Regions from separate parts of the Enterococcus sp. M-BR2 genome, predicted to be linked through region 1. Evidence: predicted binding sites of a transcription regulator. Region 1 holds the regulator's gene; the other holds the start of a gene.
What was found. Region 1 encodes HrcA, which represses chaperone genes, less so after heat shock. Its sites were predicted from a motif close to TTAGCACTCNNNNNNNNNGAGTGCTAA; they were not measured.

Region 1 (11,499 bases):
AAGGAGCTGGTGCTTGCACACCGTTTAAAGAAGGTCGAAAATCGGTACGACTTTTCGACGTAAGGAGAAAGAAGTTCAATGATAGAAACAATAAATCCCGCAGAAAACAAGGTTTCTGCGTACATTCATATCCCATTTTGCGAGCATATCTGCTATTACTGTGACTTTAATAAAGTTTTTTTAGAAGGGCAACCGGTAGATGAGTATGTGGAAATGCTGCTGAATGAAATGAGATTAATGCTGGAAAGTCACCCGACAGCGAATTTGGAAACACTTTATGTAGGGGGCGGAACACCGACCTCTTTATCTGCTAAACAACTTGATCGATTGTTATCAGGAGCTAGAGAGATCTTGCCTTTCCAGGATGGTAAAGAGTTTACTGTAGAAGCGAATCCTGGCGATTTGACCCGTGAAAAGCTTCAAGTGATGAAAAACTATGGCGTCAATCGTTTATCCATGGGAGTTCAGACATTTGACAATCGCTTACTGAAAAAAATTGGACGTAAACACACCGCAGAAGATGTGTATCAAACGATGAAATTTTTAAAAGCAGAAAATTTTACCAATGTAAGCATCGATTTGATTTATGCATTACCGGGACAAACACTAGAAGGGTATCGGGATACTTTGGAAAAAGCTTTGGCTTTGGAGCTGCCTCACTATTCTTTGTACTCATTGATCCTAGAAAACAAAACAATGTTCATGAACTGGGTACGACAAGGAAGACTCGAACTGCCTGATCAGGAAACGGAAACTAGAATGTTTGAAGAGACCATTGAAGCAATGGAAAAGCATGGACGTCACCAATATGAAATAAGTAACTTTGGGCTTTCCGGACACGAGTCGCAGCATAACTTGATGTATTGGAACAATGACCATTATTTTGGGTTTGGAGCAGGAGCTAGCGGTTATCTTGGAAATATTCGTTATCGCAACAAAGGACCAATCCAACACTATTTACGTCCATTACGAATCAATGAACGCCCAGTATTGGAAGAAGAAAAATTGACACGAAAAAATCAAATAGAAGAAGAAATGTTCTTGGGGCTAAGAAAAAAAACTGGGATTGCTAAAAAACACTTCTATGATCGCTATCAACAAACGATTGAATCGGTGTATGGAGATGTGTTGATGAAGTTAGAGGAAGAAGGGTTACTTGTTAATGAAGAAGAACGTATTTATTTGACACCTAGAGGGACTTTTTTGGGAAACAATGTGTTTGAGCGTTTTTTGTTTGAAAAATAGTTTAAAGAATATTTGTTTTTTATCGGAATTTAAATAAAAAAAGTTCAAAAATACAATAAAGAACTATTGAAACGTTGATATAACTGAATTTATAGCAATTGCTCATAATTAGCACTCTGGACGATAGAGTGCTAAAAAATGAAGTCTTTCTCTTGACAGGAGAAGGGCTTCTTGCTATATTTATAAGTGGATTAGCACTTAGAATATATGAGTGCTAATGAGAGGTGAGGAAGATGTTAACAAAGCGACAAAACGACATTTTACGTCTGATCATCCAACACTATACGAGTAGTGGCGTGCCCGTTGGTTCCAAAACATTGATGTCTGAGGGAGTCAAGGCCAGTTCAGCAACGATTCGCAATGATATGAAGGCATTAGAACATGAAGGGTTGCTGTTGAAGACTCACTCTTCTTCTGGGCGGATTCCATCTGCTTTAGGCTATCGTTATTATGTGGATCATTTGTTAAAACCTGCTCGCGTAGCAGAAGATGACCTGCTGCTGATACGTCAGTCTTTAGGTAGAGAATTTCATGAGATCAATGAGATCATTAAGCAATCTGCTGAGATCTTATCTGAGCTGACAAGTTATACGACTTTTTCGTTGGGACCTGAAATAAAAGACCGCCGACTAACAGGCTTTCGTATCGTACCCTTGAATAATCGACGGATCATTGCGATTGTCGTGACAGATATGGGAAATGTAGAAAGCCAAGTGTTCACTCTTCCCGAATACATGGGAAGTCAGGAACTAGAAAAAATGGTGCAAATTGTAAACGACCGTCTAGTCGGGGATCCTCTGATGACGGTATACCATAAACTACGTACAGAGATTCCGATGATTCTTCATAAATATTTCCAGACCACAGAAGGGATGTCCCAGTTGTTTGACACCGTTCTTGGTCATGTGTTTGAAGAAAAAGTTTATGTCAGTGGACAAATGAATCTCTTGGATTATGAGCCCCGTCAAGATCTTGATCAGTTTAAATCGATGTTTTCTTTTATGAAAGACTCCGATGGACTTACACAAATGATCACTCCGATGGATAGTAATATTCGTATCAAAATCGGTGCTGAATTAGGTAATGATTTATTGCAGAATATGAGCATGATTCAAGCAAGTTACGAGATAGATGGTCATGGAAGAGGTACAATAGCCTTGTTGGGGCCGACTAGTATGCCTTATTCTCGGATGTTTGGTCTAGTGGATGTTTATCGAAGAGAACTAGCAGCTAAGCTTGCTGATTACTATCGATCACTTGACTTGTCAAACTCGTAATGTGAATAACGAAGCTATTTGCAGCTGATCGTTCTCTCTTTCTTAGTAAGAGCAATCAAACAGCTGACTGAATAATGAAAGGAAGACTGTATCGTGAAAGAAAATCAAGAAGAACTAGATAAAGAAATGACAGATGCTCAGCCAGAACCGGAAATCGATGTCGAAGCTGCAGAAGATTCAGGCATTTCAGAAGTTGAAGCGGAAGAATTCGAATCAGCAAAATTAAAAGCTGAATTAGAAGAAATGGAAGATAAATATTTGCGGGCTCGTGCGGAAATCGCAAATATGGCAAATCGAGGAAAAAATGAACGTGAGCAATTACAAAAATACCGTTCACAAGATTTAGCCAAAAAATTGCTTCCATCAATTGACAATCTGGAACGTGCATTAGCCACAGAAGTGTCAGATGATCAAGGAGCAAGCTTGAAAAAAGGCGTGGAAATGGTCTTGGAAAGTTTACGTAACGCACTGGAAGAAGAAGGAATCGAGAAAATCCCTGCTAAAGGAGAATCCTTTGATCCTAATCTTCATCAAGCAGTACAAACTGTTCCAGCGACTGAAGATACACCAGCCGATACGATTGTAGAAGTACTACAAGAAGGCTATAAATTACATGATCGCGTGTTAAGACCAACTATGGTCATTGTTGCACAATAATTGTGCGGATATAAAACTTACACTTTCAATTAAAGAAGGAGACGTTAATTATGAGTAAAATTATCGGTATTGACTTAGGTACGACTAACTCTGCAGTAGCAGTACTAGAAGGAAACGAAGCAAAAATCATCGCTAACCCAGAAGGAAACCGTACAACACCTTCTGTTGTATCATTCAAAAATGGAGAAATCCAAGTAGGGGAAGTGGCAAAACGTCAAGCTGTAACAAACCCAAATACGATTTCATCAATCAAACGCCATATCGGTGAAGCTGGTTACAAAGTAGATGTAGAAGGCAAATCATACACACCTCAAGAAATCTCAGCAATGATTCTTCAATATATTAAAGGATTTGCAGAAGATTACTTAGGTGAAAAAGTCGAAAAAGCAGTTATTACTGTACCAGCTTACTTTAACGATGCACAACGTCAAGCAACAAAAGATGCTGGTAAAATCGCTGGTTTAGAAGTAGAACGTATCGTTAATGAACCAACTGCAGCTGCTCTTGCTTATGGTTTGGATAAAACAGATCGTGACGAAAAAATCTTAGTATTCGACCTTGGTGGTGGTACTTTTGACGTATCAATCCTTGAATTAGGAGACGGTGTCTTTGATGTATTGTCAACAGCTGGTGACAACCATCTAGGTGGGGATGACTTTGATAACAAAATCATCGACTACATGGTAGCAGAATTCAAAAAAGAAAACAGCATTGACTTATCTCAAGACAAAATGGCGTTACAACGCTTGAAAGATGCCGCTGAAAAAGCGAAAAAAGATTTATCTGGCGTATCAAGCACACAAATCAGTTTGCCATTTATCACAGCCGGTGAATCTGGACCATTGCACTTGGAAATGACATTGACACGTGCAAAATTTGATGAATTAACAGCTGACTTAGTAGAACGTACGAAAGTACCAGTACGTCAAGCACTAAAAGATGCAGGTTTATCACAATCAGAAATCGACGAAGTTATTTTGGTCGGTGGATCTACTCGTATCCCTGCAGTTGTAGAAGCAGTACGTAAAGAAACAGGAAAAGAACCAAACAAATCAGTTAACCCTGATGAAGTAGTTGCGATGGGTGCTGCTATACAAGGCGGCGTGATCACTGGTGATGTAAAAGATGTTGTTTTACTTGACGTTACGCCATTGTCATTAGGTATCGAAACAATGGGCGGTGTATTCACTAAATTGATTGACCGCAATACAACGATCCCAACAAGTAAATCACAAGTGTTCTCAACTGCAGCAGATAATCAACCAGCAGTAGACATCCATGTATTACAAGGTGAACGCCCAATGGCTGCTGACAACAAAACACTAGGAAGATTCCAATTGACAGATATTCCAGCAGCTCCTCGTGGTATCCCACAAATCGAAGTAACATTCGATATTGATAAAAACGGGATTGTAAATGTATCTGCGAAAGATTTAGGTACACAAAAAGAACAAAAAATCACGATTAAATCTTCTTCAGGTCTAACAGACGAAGAAATCGAACGTATGGTAAAAGATGCAGAAGCAAACGCTGAAGCAGATAAAGCTCGTAAAGAGGAAGTTGACCTACGTAATGATGTAGACGCATTGCTATTCTCTGTGGACAAAACATTGAAAGAATTAGAAGGCAAAGTAGACGAAGAAGAAGTGAAAAAAGCAGAAACAGCTCGCGATGAATTGAAAGCCGCTGTTGAAGCAAACAACATTGAAGAAATGAAAACTAAACGCGATGCATTGAACGAAATCGTTCAAAACTTGACTGTTAAACTATATGAACAAGCGGCACAACAACAAGCTCAAGAAAACCCAGAAGCAGCTCAAGGCGGAGCAGATGATGTCGTTGATGCTGATTTTGAAGAAGTCGATGGCGACGATAAATAATCAGTTCACTGAATTTCGAGAGAAGGCCAAAGTTGCTACTTTGGCTTTTTCTTTTGAAAAATAGTTTGAAGTATCGGTTTTTGTTTCAAACAAAATATGATATGATAACAAGCGACGTGAAAATGATGAGAACCAATAGGAGGAAAGCCTATGGCAACAAAACGTGATTATTATGAAGTCTTAGGGCTCTCAAAAGGAGCATCAGAAGATGAAATAAAGAAAGCTTATCGTAAGCTTTCAAAAAAATACCATCCTGATATCAATAAAGAACCTGATGCAGAAGAAAAATTTAAAGAAGTATCAGAAGCTTATGAAATTTTAAGTGATCCGCAAAAACGCGCTGCATATGACCAATACGGGCATGCAGGTACAGATCCAAATTACGGTGCTGGTGGAGCTGGTGGCGGATTTGGTGGATTCGGCGGCTTCTCTGGCGGCGGCTTCGGTGGTTTTGAAGATATCTTCGACTCGTTCTTTGGAGGGGGAGGTCGTTCAGTCGATCCCAATGCGCCTCGTCAAGGTGCTGATTTGCAATATACGATCGACTTATCTTTTGAAGAAGCAATTTTTGGCGTAGAGAAAGAAATCAAGTACAATCGGGAAGAAATCTGTCATACTTGTGGCGGAAATGGGGCAAAACCAGGTACGCAACCAACTACTTGTCATAAATGCCATGGTGCAGGTACGATCAATGTAGAACGCCAAACACCGCTTGGACGAGTGATGAGCCGTCAAACTTGTGATGTTTGTCATGGTACAGGAAAAGAAATCAAAGAACCTTGTCCAACCTGTCATGGCTCAGGTCATGAGAAGAAAGCTCACTCAGTCAAAGTGAATGTACCAGCTGGGGTAGAAGAAGGACAACAAATGCGTTTAGCTGGTCAAGGAGAAGCCGGAGAAAACGGCGGACCATTTGGTGATTTGTATGTGGTCTTCCGTGTAGAAGAAAGTGATATCTTTGACCGTGAAGGCTCTGAAATCTACTATGAATTGCCTTTAAGTTTTGTACAAGCAGCTTTGGGGGATGAAGTCCAAGTACCAACTGTCCATGGAGATGTGAAACTGAAGATTCCTGCTGGTACACAGACAGGTACGAACTTCCGTTTACGTGGAAAAGGCGCTCCAAAGTTACGTGGTGGTGCAACAGGCGACCAACATGTCAAAGTAAAACTGATCACGCCGAAAAATCTAAATGAACAACAAAGAGAAGCGTTACGTGCATTCGCTGAAGCTGGCGGCATCAAAGTAGAAGAACAACAAGAAGATGGTTTCTTCGATAAATTCAAAGATGCTTTTGGTGGGAAAAAGCGGAAGTAGCTTTTCTAGTAAAAAACACAAGTGTCAAAAAGACTTACCAAAATTTTCTATTTCTAGAAAAAATGGTAAGTCTTTTATTTTTTTATGTATTAACACTTAGTAATGCTAGTTTTCAATAGCGTTTATTAGGGGAAAAAGGAATCTAAGAAATGAAATAAGGGGATGGCTATCACTTTCTATATTGATAAAAAGTTGATAATGAGCCATTACTATATTTTGGTAAAATATAAATAAATAAAAAACTCGATTGATTGAATTAGTTCATTTTGATTGAAGAAATTAAAAAAGTATATGGTTGGAGTACATGGTAATGGTGGTTCTACATGGTACTAATCTATTCAGGAGTTTGTCTATGAAACTTATTGATTTTTCTAAACGATTTGGGCAAAAAATCTTATTTGATCATCTGTCATTCACATTTGATCAAAATAAAATCTATTATCTTTATGGGGATAATGGCATTGGCAAAACGACTTTATTTCGCTGCATTGTCGGTATTGATAGCTACTCGGGAACGATTGAAAAAACAGGTAGTTGTTTTTGTGTTTTTGACTCTACCCCTTTTTACTTGAATCTAACTGGATTAGATAATCTGATTTTACTGACAAAAAATCGGCAAATAAAAGAACTAATCTCTAAACAAAAAATCGATTTTTTACCCCTTTCATTTTTATCGTATGTGAAAGTTAAGAACTATTCTCTGGGAGAAAAAAAGATGCTTTCGCTGCTATTGCTATTGTTGCTTGCGCCGCGAGTTGTTTTATTAGATGAAGTGTTGAATGGATTAGATCAAAAGAATCGGAAAGTGCTGCTTTATTGCTTGGTTCAGCTGAAAAAAGAAGCTACAGTCATCTTAAGTGGTCATGAAGAATATTACTTGGAAATGGCTGATGAGTTATTAAATGTAAAAAACGGAAAAATAGAACCTATCACGTCCGAGGATTTACGCAGCTTTTTTATTTCAACAAAAAGGAGGTAAAAATGCTTTTTGAATTTTATTATCAAAGACGTTCGAAAATATTTTACCTTTTTCTTTCAATAATATTGTTGCTTTCTACTTTGATGTTCGTTTCTCAAGTAATGCTCATTCAAAGTCATCTTCGTCATTTCCAATATTATGTAGAGGAAGCCTTGGCAAGGGGTGAAACGATCCAAGAAATACTTGAACAACCTTTTTCTATCAGTATGAACGAAAATACTGAAATAGTTGACAATCCGTTGAAATATCATTACGTTGCTTATCATTCCAGTTTTGCTGCTTTAAATGTCCAAAACGGGGTCAACCAATTATTGTCTTCTTCGTTTTTTGTTCTCTTTCCTTTTTTTTCGGGGGTATACGGGATAGTAATAGCAAATGCAGATATCAAATACCATACAATGAAAATCAGGCGCTGTTTGGATTCTCAATGGCAAATCAATCGTCATAAGATAGGAGCGGGGTTTCTTAGTTTAATTATTTTTATACTTGCTTCCCTCATTTTATTTTTGATGTTGCAGTCTTTTTCAAGATTTTTTGTTCAGGCTGACAAATCGACACAAATCGATGAAGCGTTAATTAGGCAAATATCTTATCTTGAGAAAGCGCCGCTTCAATTGAGTGTCCTATTGGGGTTTGCATTTCTTTCCTTTTTAGTTTGTTATTATTTTACAACAGTCGTAAAGAATTCTTTCGTCAGCCTATGTCTCTTAGGAAGTTATTTTCTTTTTTTGCCACCACTAGGAAAATATGATCTCAAGAATATTTTGTTATATCTATATCCTAAAATATTTAACACAAACGCTTCAACTTTTAGGATCAATTCGGGGACGCGGGTTGAGTTTGGTATAGAATATATTGTGATTATCGGTATAGGCATCATTATTTATATATGGACGATGGAAAAATTACAACGAATGTGGAGCAGTCCTACTGAGAAATAAGTAGAAACCAGACGGACAACCTTATGTTCATCTGGTTTTTTGTAATCGTCATATTTGTATCAACAAAAAAGCTAGCTTTAGAATAAGATAATCATCATAGTTTCTAGGGTTATAACCAGTGAGAGAATGGAGTTTATTCAATCGATATTGCAAGGTGTTTTTATGAATAAATAATTCTTCTGCACATTTTTTGATACTTCCGTTATTTTTACTGAAGCATGTCAAAGTTTTCTTGAATAAATGTACTTCTTCTTCTGTCAAGCTTTTCAAAATACGGTTTACATATAATGATCGTTGACCTGATGGGATTGCTGGTAAAAGGATCCCGAGGTCTAAATCTTCAAAAAAGCGGATCTCGTTCACAGATTGATGGAAAGTTATCCATTCACAAGCATGCTGGGCATGAAGGAAAGATTGCGGTGTCTCCTGCTCTGTATAACAAAGCGACCCAATTCCGAAGTTCAGTTGTAACTGATACGATTTGTCAAAATTTGTCTGGACTTTGTCAAGTAACGATATCAATAAGGCTCTGGAAATGCGATTGACTAGGATAATGATTTGTTGCCTATGTACAGTGAACAAAGCCTGATTGTAGTAAGAAAAGACCCTTTCAAGTAACTCTAATAAAGGGGTGATCTGCTCTTGATACAATTCCTGATTGTCAGGAAGTTGCCCCACAACTACATAATATGGAGAAGAAAAATCAAGCTCGATCAAGTGAGGAGAGTCAAAATGACTGAAAGGAAACATTAGCGATTCGATCGTCAGACGATGTCTCTCCCTTAATTGAAAAGTAAAATCTTTCAGATATGCCTCTTTTATGAGTATTTCTGTCATTTTTTTTAAAATTTCAGCATACTTTTTCACTTCCTTTCCACCGGTCAGTCCAATTATACCGATGATATGTTGTTCAAAATATACCGGGGCGTTGATCCCACGCTTCGTTCCTTTGAATTGGCCGTCTTCGCTGATAAAAACTTCTTTTTTCGTATCCAAAACGATTTTTGCCCCTTCATGGAGGGTCCTGATCCGTTCCTCATCGGTGCTTGCAATGATTATGCCCTCTGTATCGATAAAGTTGATTTCTTGTTTTAGTACATCTTTGAGATTTTTGACAATATTCCGTGCTAATTGTTTAGAGATGTTCATCTAGTTCTCCTTGTAAGAAAATACAGTAAAACAGCAAAAGGTAACGTTTACATAAAAATATAAAGGAAATTCAATAATAAATCAACAAGACTTCTAATATAACATTTATTTTTAAAAAAAATGATTATTATCCTGTAGAAATCATCGATAATTGTGATGGATAACGAATAATCTTATCAAAAGATGAATTATTTCTGTTACCTGTACCATACCCTAAATCATTGTGAAAATATATACTTTTTATTATGAAAACGTTCTTATAATTATTGCGATATTGATTTGTAGCATGAATATTGAAGAAACGATTGTGAAAAAAATCATTTTTATGTTGTGATGAACATCCCTAGGAGGAGAATGCATGGATATTGAAAAAGTCAAAGGGATTATCGTCCCAATTGTTACACCGGTAAATCAAGAGAATCAGATAAAAACTGCACCATTAGAACGAATGGTTGAACATGTGATTCAAGGAGGCGTCAATGGTATTTTAGCATTTGGAAGTAACGGAGAGTTTTTTGCGATTGATAAAGAGGAACAAAAGAAAGGTCTCCAAACAATCGTTAAATCAGCCAATAAACGTGTACCAGTTTATATGGGTATTGGATCGATCACGACGAAGGAAGGAGTGTTGATGGCAAAAACAGCAGAGGAAAACGGTGCTGATGGTTTATCGATCTTGCCACCGATGTTCATTTCTCCTACAGATGACGAATTGTATCAACACATAATCACGATTGCAAAGGCTGTGCCTCATCTACCTGTTTTGCTATATAACAATCCTGGAAAAGTTGGATATAGTCTAAGTGTTTCTTTGGTCGTTCGTCTTTCCCAGTATCCGAATATTGTTGGAATTAAGGATAGTAGTGGGAATGTACATTTGACAGCAGAATATATTCGACGTACTGAGAATGAGGAGTTCAAAGTAATGGCTGGAAGAGACACCTTGATTTTAGGATCTCTTGTCTATGGGGCGGTCGGCGCAGTTGCATCTACAGCGAATGTTGTCCCTGAATTAGTCGTCTCTATTTATGAACATTATTGCACTGGCGACTTGTCTTCCGCGCGAAACGCGCAATTTGAATTGACAGAATTTAGGAATATGTTTGACCGTGCATCATTTCCAATAGCTACAAAAGATGCTTGTAATTTGATTGGACTAGATGTTGGAGCAAGTATTTTACCGAACACGACGTCTTCCGATCAATTAAAGAAAGAAATGTCTGAAGTACTTGAAAAAATCATAAATAAACGAGATATGGAGGAATAAGAAATGAAAATCGGATTTGTAGGACTAGGAATCATGGGTAAACCAATGGCAAAAAATCTAATAAAAGATGGTTATGAGGTTATCTGCTATGATTTCAATCAATCGAATATGGATGAAGTTGCAGCAGCTGGAGCTTCAACAGCAAAAAATAGTCAGGAGTTAGCAAATCAATCAGATATCGTAATTACTATGTTACCGAATTCTCCGAATGTGGAAGCCGCATTGTTTTCAGAAGAAGGGATAGCCGCTGGAATCAGTGAAGGCAAGATCGTAATCGATATGAGTTCGATTAATCCTGTTTCTAGTCAGCGATTTGCAGAAAAGCTTGCAGGACTTGGAGTAGAGTTCTTAGATGCGCCGGTATCTGGAGGAGAACCAAAAGCAATTGACGGAACAATCGCTGTTATGGTCGGTGGGAAAAAGAAAGTTTTTGATCAATGCTATGAGTTGCTCCTATCAATGGCAAGTTCAGTCACTTATATAGGTGAGGTAGGTGCGGGAAACATTGCTAAACTAGCTAATCAAATAATCGTCGCAATCAATATCGCCGCTGTCGGTGAAGCTTTATCCTTTGCTACTAAAGCAGGTGCTGATCCCGAGTTGGTCTATCAAGGGATTCGTGGTGGATTAGCAGGGAGTACGGTTATGGATGCTAAGATGCTAAATCACCGATGATTTTGAACCGAGATTTTGATCCAGGATTCAGAATAGAGTTGCACATCAAAGATCTACAGAATGCGTTAGATACCTCACATATGATAAATGCCGGAATTCCTTTGACAGCTCA
Region 2 (11,499 bases), 1.1 Mb from region 1:
ATCCATTCATTTTTTCTCCTCCTGTTTTTATTGTTACCGAAGCCCCGTTTTGAATACGCATACATTATAATGATATTATAAATATAGCATAGTTATTCCTATCTGGCTATCTGTTTTTAGCAGATAAAATAAATAACTATGCAAATTCAAAAAATATGCATAATCCTTTATAAATAGTATAGTTTCCAACTACTCGCAAAAGCAAATGATACCCTTTAAATAACGATTATTATGAATGGATATACAAAAAAAGTAGAAAAGGAAATATTTTGCTTCCTTTTCTACTTTTTTATCTATCTTCCTCAAATAATGGGCTACGCTAGATAAGCAAGGTGCTTTTCTTACATCATACCGCCCATCATTGATGGATCCATTGCAGGAGCTGCTGGTGCTGCTGGTTCTGGTTTATCTGCAACGACTGCTTCTGTTGTTAATAACAAGGCAGAAACGGAAGCGGCATTTTGCAAGGCAGAACGTGTTACTTTAGTTGGGTCTACGATACCTGCTTCAACCATGTTTACCCATTCTCCAGTAGCAGCGTTGAATCCAGTACCTAGTTCTACGTTCTTCAATTTATCAACAATCACTGATCCTTCATAACCAGCGTTTTCAGCGATTTGACGAATTGGTTCTTCCAAGGCACGAACAACAATCTTGATACCTGTTGCCACGTCTCCTTCTGCTTCTACAGCAGAAACTTTGCTGATAACATTCACTAGAGCTGTACCACCGCCTGAGACCATTCCTTCTTCTACTGCGGCACGTGTAGCATTCAATGCATCTTCAATACGTAATTTCAATTCTTTTAATTCTGTTTCAGTAGCTGCACCGACTTTAACAACAGCTACACCGCCTGCTAATTTAGCTAAGCGTTCTTGTAATTTTTCGCGATCAAAATCAGAAGTTGTTTCAGCAATTTGGTTTTTGATTAATTGCACACGCGCTTCGATGGCTTCTTTTTCTCCTGAACCTTCTACGATCGTTGTATTGTCTTTATCTACAACAACTTTAGACGCATTTCCTAAGTTTTCGATTGTTGCATCTTTTAATTCTAGACCTAGATCGTCAGTAATTACTGTACCACCTGTCAAAATAGCGATATCTTCAAGCATTGCTTTACGACGATCACCGAAGCCAGGAGCTTTTACAGCTACTACATTGAATGTTCCGCGGATCTTGTTCAAAACAAGCGTTGGTAATGCTTCGCCATCTACATCGTCAGCAATGATCAATAATGGACGTGATTGTTGCAAGATTTGTTCTAACAATGGCAGAATGTCTTGGATGTTAGAGATTTTTTTGTCTGTAATCAAGATATATGGGTTTTCTAGAACAGCTTCCATTTTGTCGTTATCTGTTACCATATATTGTGATAAGTAACCACGATCAAATTGCATACCTTCTACAACATCTAGTTCTGTTTCGATTCCTTTTGATTCTTCAATTGTGATGACACCGTCGTTTCCAACTTTTTCCATTGCATCAGCAATCAAATGTCCAACTTTATCAGAACCTGAAGAAACAGCTGCTACTTGTGCAATGGCTTCTTTTGAATCAACAACTGTTGAGATATTATGCAACTCTTCCACTGCGGCTTTTGTTGCCAATTCGATCCCGCGGCGAATGCCTAGAGGATTAGCACCTGCAGTTACATTTTTTAAACCTTCGCGAACGATTGCTTGTGTCAAAACAGTTGCTGTCGTTGTTCCGTCACCGGCAATATCATTTGTTTTTGATGCTACTTCTGATACAAGTTTTGCACCCATGTTTTCAAAATGATCTTCTAACTCGATTTCTTTTGCGATCGTCACACCATCATTTGTGATCAATGGAGAGCCGTAAGATTTTTCTAGTACGACATTTCGGCCTTTAGGTCCTAATGTTACTTTCACTGTATCTGCTAATTTATCTACCCCGCGTAACATAGCTGCGCGTGCGTCTTCTGCAAATTTCAATTCTTTTGCCATGATTGATTCACCTCATCGATTATTTTTGATTATTTTTTCTATCTTCAAAATTTACTCAACAATCGCCATGATATCTTTTCCTGCGACGATCAGATATTCTTTTCCTTCGTATTTTACTTCTGTACCGGCGTATTTTTCGAACATAACTTGGTCGCCTGCTTTCACAGCGGCAGGAACTTTTTCACCGTTTTCCAACAAACGGCCCTCACCGACTGCAACGACTGTCCCAGTTTGGGGTTTCTCTTTAGCTGCAGAAGCTAAAACGATTCCTCCGACAGTTTTTTCTTCTTCTTTTGCGACTTCGATAATGACGCGATCACCTAATGGTTTTAACACGATAAATCCCTCCGATAACTCTTTTTTTAATCCGTTAGCACTCTTAACCTTCGAGTGCTAACCTACATTTTTAATAATACTCATTCTCCCTCTTTTTTGCAAGCTTTTAAATCAAAGAAAAGAAATTTTATTCTGACAGTTGTTTATTGAAATTATGATATAATTAAAATCAATCGATAAAAGCTTGCCTTGCATGCTTGTTATCCCTTAAAGGAGGAATTACATGTCTTTAAAAAAATATAGTTTCCTCAGCATTTTTTGCTATGGTCTAATTTTTATCTCACCCTTGATCTTAGCTTCGATAGGACTTGTAAAATCTACGTCTGAATTGATCACAGCAACTGCAGTCATGTATATACTGGGCGCAGTTATCCTAGCTATTTTTTATTTTAAGCAACGTGAACCGTTAGCAATCGAATCAGCAGTAAAAAAAGCTTCTGTTCCAAAGATCGTTATTTATGGATTAGTTGGAATCTTTGTCGCATTGATTCTGCAAAGCATCGCTGTCATGTTGGAATCTATATTGTTTGGCGAAGCAACCCCTTCTGAGAATACACAAAATATCATCCAGATGATCATGGAAGCACCTGCTTTTATTTTGGCGACAACTGTTGCCGGACCAATCATGGAAGAATTCGTATTCCGCCGCAGCATACTGGGGATCATCAGTCGGTATTCAAATTTTTGGGTTGGGGCAGTGGTCAGCTCTTTGCTGTTTGCGTTTGCTCATAATGACGGTCATTTGCTAATTTACTTTTTCTTAGGTTTCTTCTTCAGCCTAGAGTACAAAGCGACTGGTCGGATCTGGACATCGATGATCACACACGTAGGAATGAACACATTAGTTGTTCTTGTTCAATTAGCTGTCCAAAAAGGACTGGTATAAACATGATTAAAAATACTCCTGTCATCCTAGATTGGTGATTTTTCCAATCTAAAGCGACAGGAGTATTTTTGTTTTTTTAGTCGATAATCTTTTCTGCTGTTCCATCATTTTTTGTCTGTCTTTCCTTTTTGAAGTTTGCAGAATCTATTTTTTTCAAAAATGGGAAATAAATGAAAAAACTAATTGCCAGCACGATACCTTGTAAAATCGCTGCAGGTACTCCGCCTACTAAAAAACCCGAGAGGATCGGCGGTGTTGTCCAAGGAACTTGGACCGCTGTAAATAAAGGAACGAATCCAAAATATAAAGCGGAATAGGTAATCAATCCTGAGAGGATCGGCGCGAAAATAAAAGGAGCAGCCATCATCGGGTTCATCACGATCGGTGTGGAAAAAATAATCGATTCATTGATATTGAAAAAGGCTGGTAAAAGTGAAAGTTTTCCTAATTCTCGGTATTTCCTGGATTTCGCAAAAAACGTCATAAAAAATACAGCCCCTAACGTCAAACCTGCTCCGGTAACAGTCATGAATTGATCAAGAAATTGCTGAGTAACGATATGTCCGCCATTTGCCACAGTCAATTCTTTTCCAGAGGCTAAGATTTCTGCATTTGCTAATGAGTTTGCTTGTAAGATCGGACTAACCAACCCATTGACCATCGCAGATCCATGAAGACCAAATAGCCATAAAAACGGGACAAAAAAACCTAATAAAAGCACACCGAATAACGTGTCTATCAACGATTGGATCGGAAGTTGGACGTACGTCCATATTCCTTGAATGACAGTCATCCCGAACAACTGTTGAAAAACCGCTGAACCTATAAGCGTAAAAGTGACTATAGCAAGTATTGGAATCAATGAAGTAAAAGACTGCCAAACATTTTCAGGAATCTTCCCATTTTGCCTCCACCCTTTCGCAAATCTTGCTAAACGTGCATAGCCCCATCCAATGAGGAGCCCAGTAGCAACTGCTCCTAGTATCCCTTCACCGCCTGTCCAAATATTATCTATCTCTACCTGAACATTAAGTGGCTGAATAAGTAGTAGGTAAGCAGACAAGGCTGTCATCCCGACTGGCAAGCGATCGATGTTTTCTTCTTTTGCATAAGCATACGCAATAGCAAAAACGATCCAAAAGGCTATCACGTCAAATGTAGCCTGGTATACTTGTATAAAATACATAGAAAATCCTGTTTTATCTATCCACTGAGCGATGTAATCTACAGGAAAATGAGCAAATAAGAAAAACAGTGAGCCAACTATAATTATCGGGATCGTATAAGTCATTCCATTACGTAAAGCAGTTAAGGGTCTAAGATTCACAACAGATGTTACCATTGGTAAAAAGGCACGATCTAACCACTCTTTCATTTCTTATCTCCTTCATCTTCTATTTGATCAACTAGTTTTCTTAATTTAACTATACCCAATGATCACGAACCATGAAAGGAATGCGCACTAAGCTTTTCAAAAAACGGATTCTTTGACGAATATCCAGTAACCTCTTACAATGGACAGGAATAAAAAAGGAGGTTTTTTTATGAAAATCGCAATCATTGGCGCTACTGGTCATGCAGGTTCATTTATTTTAGACGAAGCATTATCCAGAGATTTAGATGTGACGGCAATTGTGCGTCATCCAGAAAAATTACCATCAGATGTTCCGTTTATACAAAAGGATTTATTTGAGTTGACAGCTACTGACCTTGCATCTTTTGATGTTGTCGTTGATGCTTTCAACGCTCCTAAAGGAAAAGAAGAAATGCATCAAACTTCTTTGTCCCATTTGATTGAGATACTTGAAGGAACCGGTACACGCTTAATTGTCGTTGGGGGTGCCTCTTCGTTATTCTTAGATACAGAAAAGACGACTCGTATGATTGACCAAGTACCTAAAAATGCACCCTTCTATCCAACAGCTTTCAATATGTACGAAGGATTGTTAAAATTGAAACAATCTAAAAATCTACAGTGGACTTATATCAGTCCAGCTTCTTTATTTGATCCACACGGCAAGCGTTCAGGCACTTATTTATTAAGTGATGATTATTTAAAAAGAAACGCTGCTGGCGACAGTACGATCAGCATGGCAGATTACGCGATTGCATTAGTAGATGAGATACTGGATAAACAACATGAAAAACAGCACATCAGTGTAGTCAGCCGATAATACGATTGTTTTGTCAATGATCTGAAAAAATAAAAACAGAAGATAAAACCAACACTGATTGATTTTATCTTCTGTTTTTATTTTTTATTGACTACACTGTTTAAATCGAAAATAGCTCAGTTGCTTCATCTGGATCTGTATCATAGATTTCAAAATCATGTCCAACACCAAAATCTTTTTCTTTCAAAACATTTTCCATCGTTAAATGAGCAAGTTCTTTCATATTGTTTTCCTTGCTAAGATGACCAAGATAGATTCGTTTGGTCCGATTACCGATCACATCAGTCATGACAAGTGCACCATCTTCGTTGGAAAGATGCCCTCTATCTCCTAAAATACGCTGTTTTAGATTCCACGGATAAGGTCCCATGCGTAACATCTCAAGATCATGGTTACTTTCCATCAAATAACCATCGGCATTTTCAATGACACCTCGCATGTAATCACTGCAGTATCCGGTATCCGTCAACATGACGAATGAATGGTTTTCTTTATGGAAACGATAAAATTGCGGAGCTGCTGCGTCATGGGAGACGCCGAAACTCTCAATATCGATATCGCCGAATGTTCTTACTTTTCCCATCTCAAATAGATGTTTTTGTTCCACTGGTACATTCCCAATCAGTGGCTCCATCGCTTCCCAAGTCTGCTGATTGGCAAAAACATCCAAATGATACTTACGAGCTAAGACACCTACACCATGTATATGGTCTCGATGTTCATGCGTCACAAGTATTCCATCTAATTGGTCCGGTGTCCGATCAATTTGAGCCATCAAGGAAGTGATTTTTTTACCGCTAAGTCCTGCATCGACCAAAAGCCGTTTTTTTTCACTTTCGATATAAAGTGAATTACCCGAACTTCCACTTGCTAGGATACTGATTTTAAAAGCTGGTTTTTCTTCAGCCATTTGACTCCTACTTCCCTTCTTACTTTGTAAACTTTTTTCATTATACTCGCTTTTTTATTGATCTTCCACTTTTGGTACAGTGTTGTTTGTCACGATCGTATTGCTGAAAGCGTTGACGCTCTCGATTTGAACCACTTTATCACTTGTTTCAATCGCTACATGCCAAACAGGAACATACACATTTTTTTCCCGGACTTTCAGAATACAGGAATAAGCTAGTTGACGCCATAAGATTTTTGATCCTCTTGGTATTTTGTTATTGATGTACAATGTATTGATTGCTTCCTCTTCTGTATACAGTTCCGTCTTTTCACGCAGCTGTTCGATATCAGATAAATGCGTCTGCATGTATTTCGTGATACTATAATCGTTATCGTTTTTTTCTAAAGAAAGAACGATTTTTGCTGTATCATCATTGAACGGAATACCTTCATACTCTTGGCTTGCTTGGATTTCTAGTGGTTCTTCTTCTAAATGAGAAAAGTTTTTCGTATACACATACTCATTACCGAACAAAATATTGTCTTTGTTAGCTAAAAAATCTTCCAAAGAACTGCGGATCTTATCTGGATCAATCACGTTCTTTTCAGCTTCTGAGCTGGATAAGGATTTTGTCAAAACATCGCCGTCTAAAAACACGCCACTTTCCAACAATCCGCTTTTACCAGCCTTGCGATAATTTGCTAATGAAGTGCTAAGATTGGTCTGTTCCGCGCTAAGATAATAGCCTTGCTTGCTCTCAGAAGAAATCTTCCCCGTATAAGTGATATCGTCACTAGCCAGACGTTTTTGGATTGATTCAGTCTGATCAGAACGAATAACATTGTTTTCTTGGTATACCGCATCATGATAACTGCTGAATAAAAACACATTCAACCCTAAAAAAGCGACGAAAAATATCCATTCGATTTTTTTAAAATCCAATTAATTCGCCTCCAATCCAGGTAATTTTTCCAGAAGGTCGTTAGCTGAATACCAGTTATCTTTATATTTCACATACCATTCAGGTAAGAGATCAACGACGCGATTCGTTTCTTTAACATTTTGCCATGTATAGCCAACGATTACTGAACCAATCTTGTTGCTATCTGCTCCCTTAGCTTCCAGCTGCTGGATGATTTCATTCGTACTTGCAAGTTCTACTTCTTCATCTGAAGGTATCGGTACTTGAATCGTATTCAAACTGGTTTGGATATTCACTTGCACCGAACCGTTCGTTTCACCGCCAACTTCCACACCAATTTGTCCTCTGCTGTCCGTCCCAAAAACCGGGAAGCCTTCCACGAAGATCCGGTAATCGATGGTATTGTCACTGCGGTCAAAATATCTGAGATTCCCTAAAGAACTGCCTAATTTGCTAATATAGGGAAAACTTTCAGAAAATACACTAGCATTTTCTTTTTTCTCTGGCAGCTCTCCTCGAAAATCAACTACTTGCGTTTCCGAATGGATAGACATCGTTTCATTCCCACCGTAAAAAATCAATTCATTGCTTTCATCATTATTCTTCACGCTATCTGGTTTCTGGAAAAAAGCATTTCTAAAAAGTGTATAGGGTTGCTGCGAAAGGATATAGCTATACTTTTTCAACTTGATTGAATGTTTCGTAGCATATTGGGTGTCGATCGTCGACGGTTCTGTTGACATTTCTGTCCATTTCGTGTCGTTTGCTGTTAATTCTTTGTTGATATCCTCCCAATTCAATGAAATATTCGCTTCATATACAAGGTGGTTCGAATAATTCAAAAATCGGATTTTTTTGTTTCCTTGATCGAATTGTATTCTAGTAAAATACATATTTTCGCTTTCTTTTGCCAAATTCGAGACGTCTACATCTAAATCAAATGCTTCCTTATATTCTCTTAGCAAAAAAGGCGCATTATAGGCCAACTCGAAACCAGATGACAGATTTTTCACTTGTTCGAATTGTGATTCATCTCCCGAAACGACTTCAGAAAGCTTCCCGAATCTTGCTTTATCGATGATCAATTGCAATCGGTACACGAGATTTTCACTGTTGGTTTCTTGAATCATTCCCGAATGGTGCCATGTGACATGAAGCGGAAGAAAAACTTCAGAAGTTTTCCGATTGCTTTGAGACTCGATCATTTGAGTGTTTGTCTCATCGACGCTGATCGAACTTTTCCCTGCTGGACTCAGCCAGATGGCATAAGAGAAATATAAACTTAATGCAACCATCAAAATAAGTCCTACGCGAACGACTTTTTCAGAAATTCTCATTCCCACCATTCCTCCTCATAAGGTTCGTATGGCAGCGAGATATAAAAAGTCGATCCTTTTCCTTCCTTGCTCTCTGCCCAAATAGCGCCTCGGTGCGCCTTGATTACTTCTCTAGAAATAGCTAATCCAAGTCCTGTCCCACCTTGTGCTCTTGCACGTGCTTTATCTACTCGATAAAATCGTTCGAACACACGGTTTAGATCTTTTTTAGGAATCCCCAATCCTTGGTCGGTAATACTTAAAATCACGTTATTATGCGTTTCTAATAAGCGACAAGTGATTGTTCCCCCATCTGGTGAATACTTGATCGCGTTATTCATGATATTATCGACTACTTGGATGATTTTATCTGTATCTACTTCGACCCAAAGATCTCTTTGCGTGAATTCACGACGGATCTTATAATTTTTTTCTTGGTTTCCCACCATCATATCAAAACGGTCAAGAACAAAATTCACTAACTCGTTAAAATTGACATACTCTAATTGAAGCTGGGTATTTCCTGTATCCATGCGAGATAGATTCAGGAGATCATTGATCATTCGAATCATCCGATCTGTTTCATCCAATGTTACTTTCAAAAAATTTGGCGCTACTTCTTCATCTTTCCATGCACCTTCGCTCAATGCTTCGATATAACTGCGCATGCTTGTCAGTGGTGTACGAAGCTCATGGGAAACATTAGAAACGAATTCACGGCGTTCCCGTTCTGTTTTTTCTTGTTCTGTCACATCATGCAAGACAGCTACTAATCCGCTGATAAAACCTGATTCACGACGGATCATGGAAAAGTCTACTCGTAAGATCATCTGATCGCTCTCCAATGTACTGGTTGAACGGTCAAGTACCATTTCGTTTGGATCTTCTAATAATTTACGCAAGGTATATTCTTCTTCGATATCCAAAAGTGTCAAAATCGATTGTCCAATTGCTTCCTCATTTTTGACATCTAGCAAGGAAACAGCCATATCATTAATTGTAATGACTTTCCCCCTGCGATCTGTCGCGATGACGCCGTCTGTCATATGAGACAGCACACTATCCAACCGATTGCGTTCAGCCTCCATTGTATCTTGAGCTTCTTCGATACGTTCAGCTAACTGATTGAAGGTATCAGCCAACTGCCCTAGTTCATCTTGTCCATGCACTTTGACTTTCCGGCTGTAGTCTCCTCTAGCGATTCGAATGGCTTGTTCTCTCATTTCACCGATTGGCTGAGTAATCGAACGAGCCACTAAAACGGAGACGATCATTGAAATAAACGCAGCAATCAGTGAGGCAGTAAAGAAAATGACTGCTGTATTATTGATTTCCGAATATTTTTGTTCGATATTACTTTTGACGTAAAGAGCCCCGATAACGGCATCGCCGGTCGGGGACAGGATCGGTTGAACATTGATATTCACCCGTTTATCGTCGTTATCTAAAGCAACATACCGTTTAGTTGTGAAATCATTGATATCGACATAATCATTTTTCTTTCCCACAGCGCTTTGTTCATTGACATCGGTTGTTCCTCGGATGATCCCTTTTTCGTCAACGACCCGTATTTCGATTATATCGCTAGTCGCACTGTTTTCAATAAATCTCTTGATATTCGCATTTACCTCTTCATCATCTGCATTATCTTTTCGATTCAATTCCGGACTGATTGTTGTTGCTAATGATTCCACCGTTTGATTCATATCTTTAATAAATGTATTGATCGTGGAACGTTCTAAACCACGTATAAAGTAGGCACCAATAATTTCGATCGAGATCAATAAAATCAGAATAAAGGTAATAGCGATCTTAAAATTGACTGATCGAAAAAAGCGGACTTTTCTTTTCATCCAATTACTCCTGTTCTGGGTTACGCAAATAGTAACCGACACCACGACGTGTCACTAAATAATTTGGATGGCTTGGATTATCTTCGATCTTTTCACGTAAACGACGTACAGTTACATCCACTGTTCGTACATCTCCAAAATAATCATAACCCCAAACCGTTTGTAATAAATGTTCTCTTGTCATCACTTGTCCAAGGTGCTTCGCCAAGTAAAAGAGTAGTTCGAATTCGCGATGTGTTAACTCGATTGTTTCTCCTCGTTTCGTCACCATGTAAGCTTCTGGATGGATCGTCAAATCACCAATCGTCAATTCAGCAGGTGCTGCCTCTTCTGGTTCCTTCGCAGCCGTGGCACCACGACGAAGATTTGCTTTGACACGTGCAACTAATTCTCGGTTGGAAAATGGCTTGGTCACGTAATCATCGGCGCCTAACTCTAAGCCTAGGACTTTATCAATTTCAGAATCTTTGGCTGTTACCATAATGATCGGCATATCATAAGTTTTGCGTACCTCACGAGCCACTTCTAAGCCGTCCATTTTAGGTAGCATCAAATCAAGTAAAATCAAATCAGGTTCTACCTCAGCAACTTTTTCCAAGGCTTCTTCCCCATCATATGCAGTATAAACATCATAGCCTTCTTTGGCTAAATTGAATTTGACGATATCCGAAATCGGCTTCTCATCATCGACAACTAAAACTTTTTTCATAAAGAGCCACCTCTTATATATTATTGTCACACCTTTTCATTATACCGTATTTCTGGTTTTGTTTCATCTTTGCCTATAAAACAAAAGAGAAAATTAACATGGGAGTGCAAAATACTTTCTTTTTTTGTTCTAACTTCAATAAAAAAAGGAAAACACTGATTTTCACCTCACTGTTTTCCTTTTTTGATTTATCCTTCTAAAACTTGTACGCCGACACCTAATAATCCCGGACCAGTATGGACTACTAATGCCGGAGAAATTTGACCAAAGTAGATTTGGTTTGCTTGCGGGAACTCTCTTTTGAGCCTCGCTTCCATTTCAATCGCTTCTTCTTTCGCATCACCGTGGGCAACGGCTAAGTTAAAAACCTTGGCATTGCCGATTTTTTCTTTGACGTAAGCAACCGTCTTATCCAAACTTTTTTTACGTCCTCTAGCTTTTCCT

Region 2: the regulator HrcA is predicted to act here: its motif matches at 2,338-2,364, upstream of groES (co-chaperone GroES).

What each region holds. Positions count from the first base shown of each region.
Region 1 is NZ_CM152743.1:587,752-599,250, forward strand. Features, by position in the region: gene AC1F25_RS02910 (hypothetical protein) at 1-63, shown strand, start outside; gene hemW (radical SAM family heme chaperone HemW) at 79-1,245, shown strand; gene hrcA (heat-inducible transcriptional repressor HrcA) at 1,479-2,522, shown strand; gene grpE (nucleotide exchange factor GrpE) at 2,616-3,179, shown strand; gene dnaK (molecular chaperone DnaK) at 3,230-5,059, shown strand; gene dnaJ (molecular chaperone DnaJ) at 5,210-6,376, shown strand; gene AC1F25_RS02940 (ATP-binding cassette domain-containing protein) at 6,729-7,355, shown strand; gene AC1F25_RS02945 (hypothetical protein) at 7,358-8,296, shown strand; gene AC1F25_RS02950 (CdaR family transcriptional regulator) at 8,345-9,445, opposite strand; gene AC1F25_RS02955 (dihydrodipicolinate synthase family protein) at 9,804-10,712, shown strand; gene AC1F25_RS02960 (NAD(P)-binding domain-containing protein) at 10,716-11,387, shown strand; gene AC1F25_RS02965 (NAD-binding protein) at 11,384-11,499, shown strand, end outside.
Region 2 is NZ_CM152743.1:1,665,512-1,677,010, forward strand. Features, by position in the region: gene AC1F25_RS08125 (PTS sugar transporter subunit IIC) at 1-10, opposite strand, end outside; gene groL (chaperonin GroEL) at 342-1,967, opposite strand; gene groES (co-chaperone GroES) at 2,019-2,303, opposite strand; gene AC1F25_RS08140 (CPBP family intramembrane glutamic endopeptidase) at 2,527-3,189, shown strand; gene AC1F25_RS08145 (PTS sugar transporter subunit IIC) at 3,266-4,564, opposite strand; gene AC1F25_RS08150 (NAD(P)-dependent oxidoreductase) at 4,734-5,363, shown strand; gene AC1F25_RS08155 (MBL fold metallo-hydrolase) at 5,464-6,273, opposite strand; gene AC1F25_RS08160 (two-component system regulatory protein YycI) at 6,328-7,197, opposite strand; gene AC1F25_RS08165 (YycH family regulatory protein) at 7,198-8,514, opposite strand; gene walK (cell wall metabolism sensor histidine kinase WalK) at 8,511-10,346, opposite strand; gene yycF (response regulator YycF) at 10,351-11,055, opposite strand; gene AC1F25_RS08180 (DegV family protein) at 11,244-11,499, opposite strand, start outside.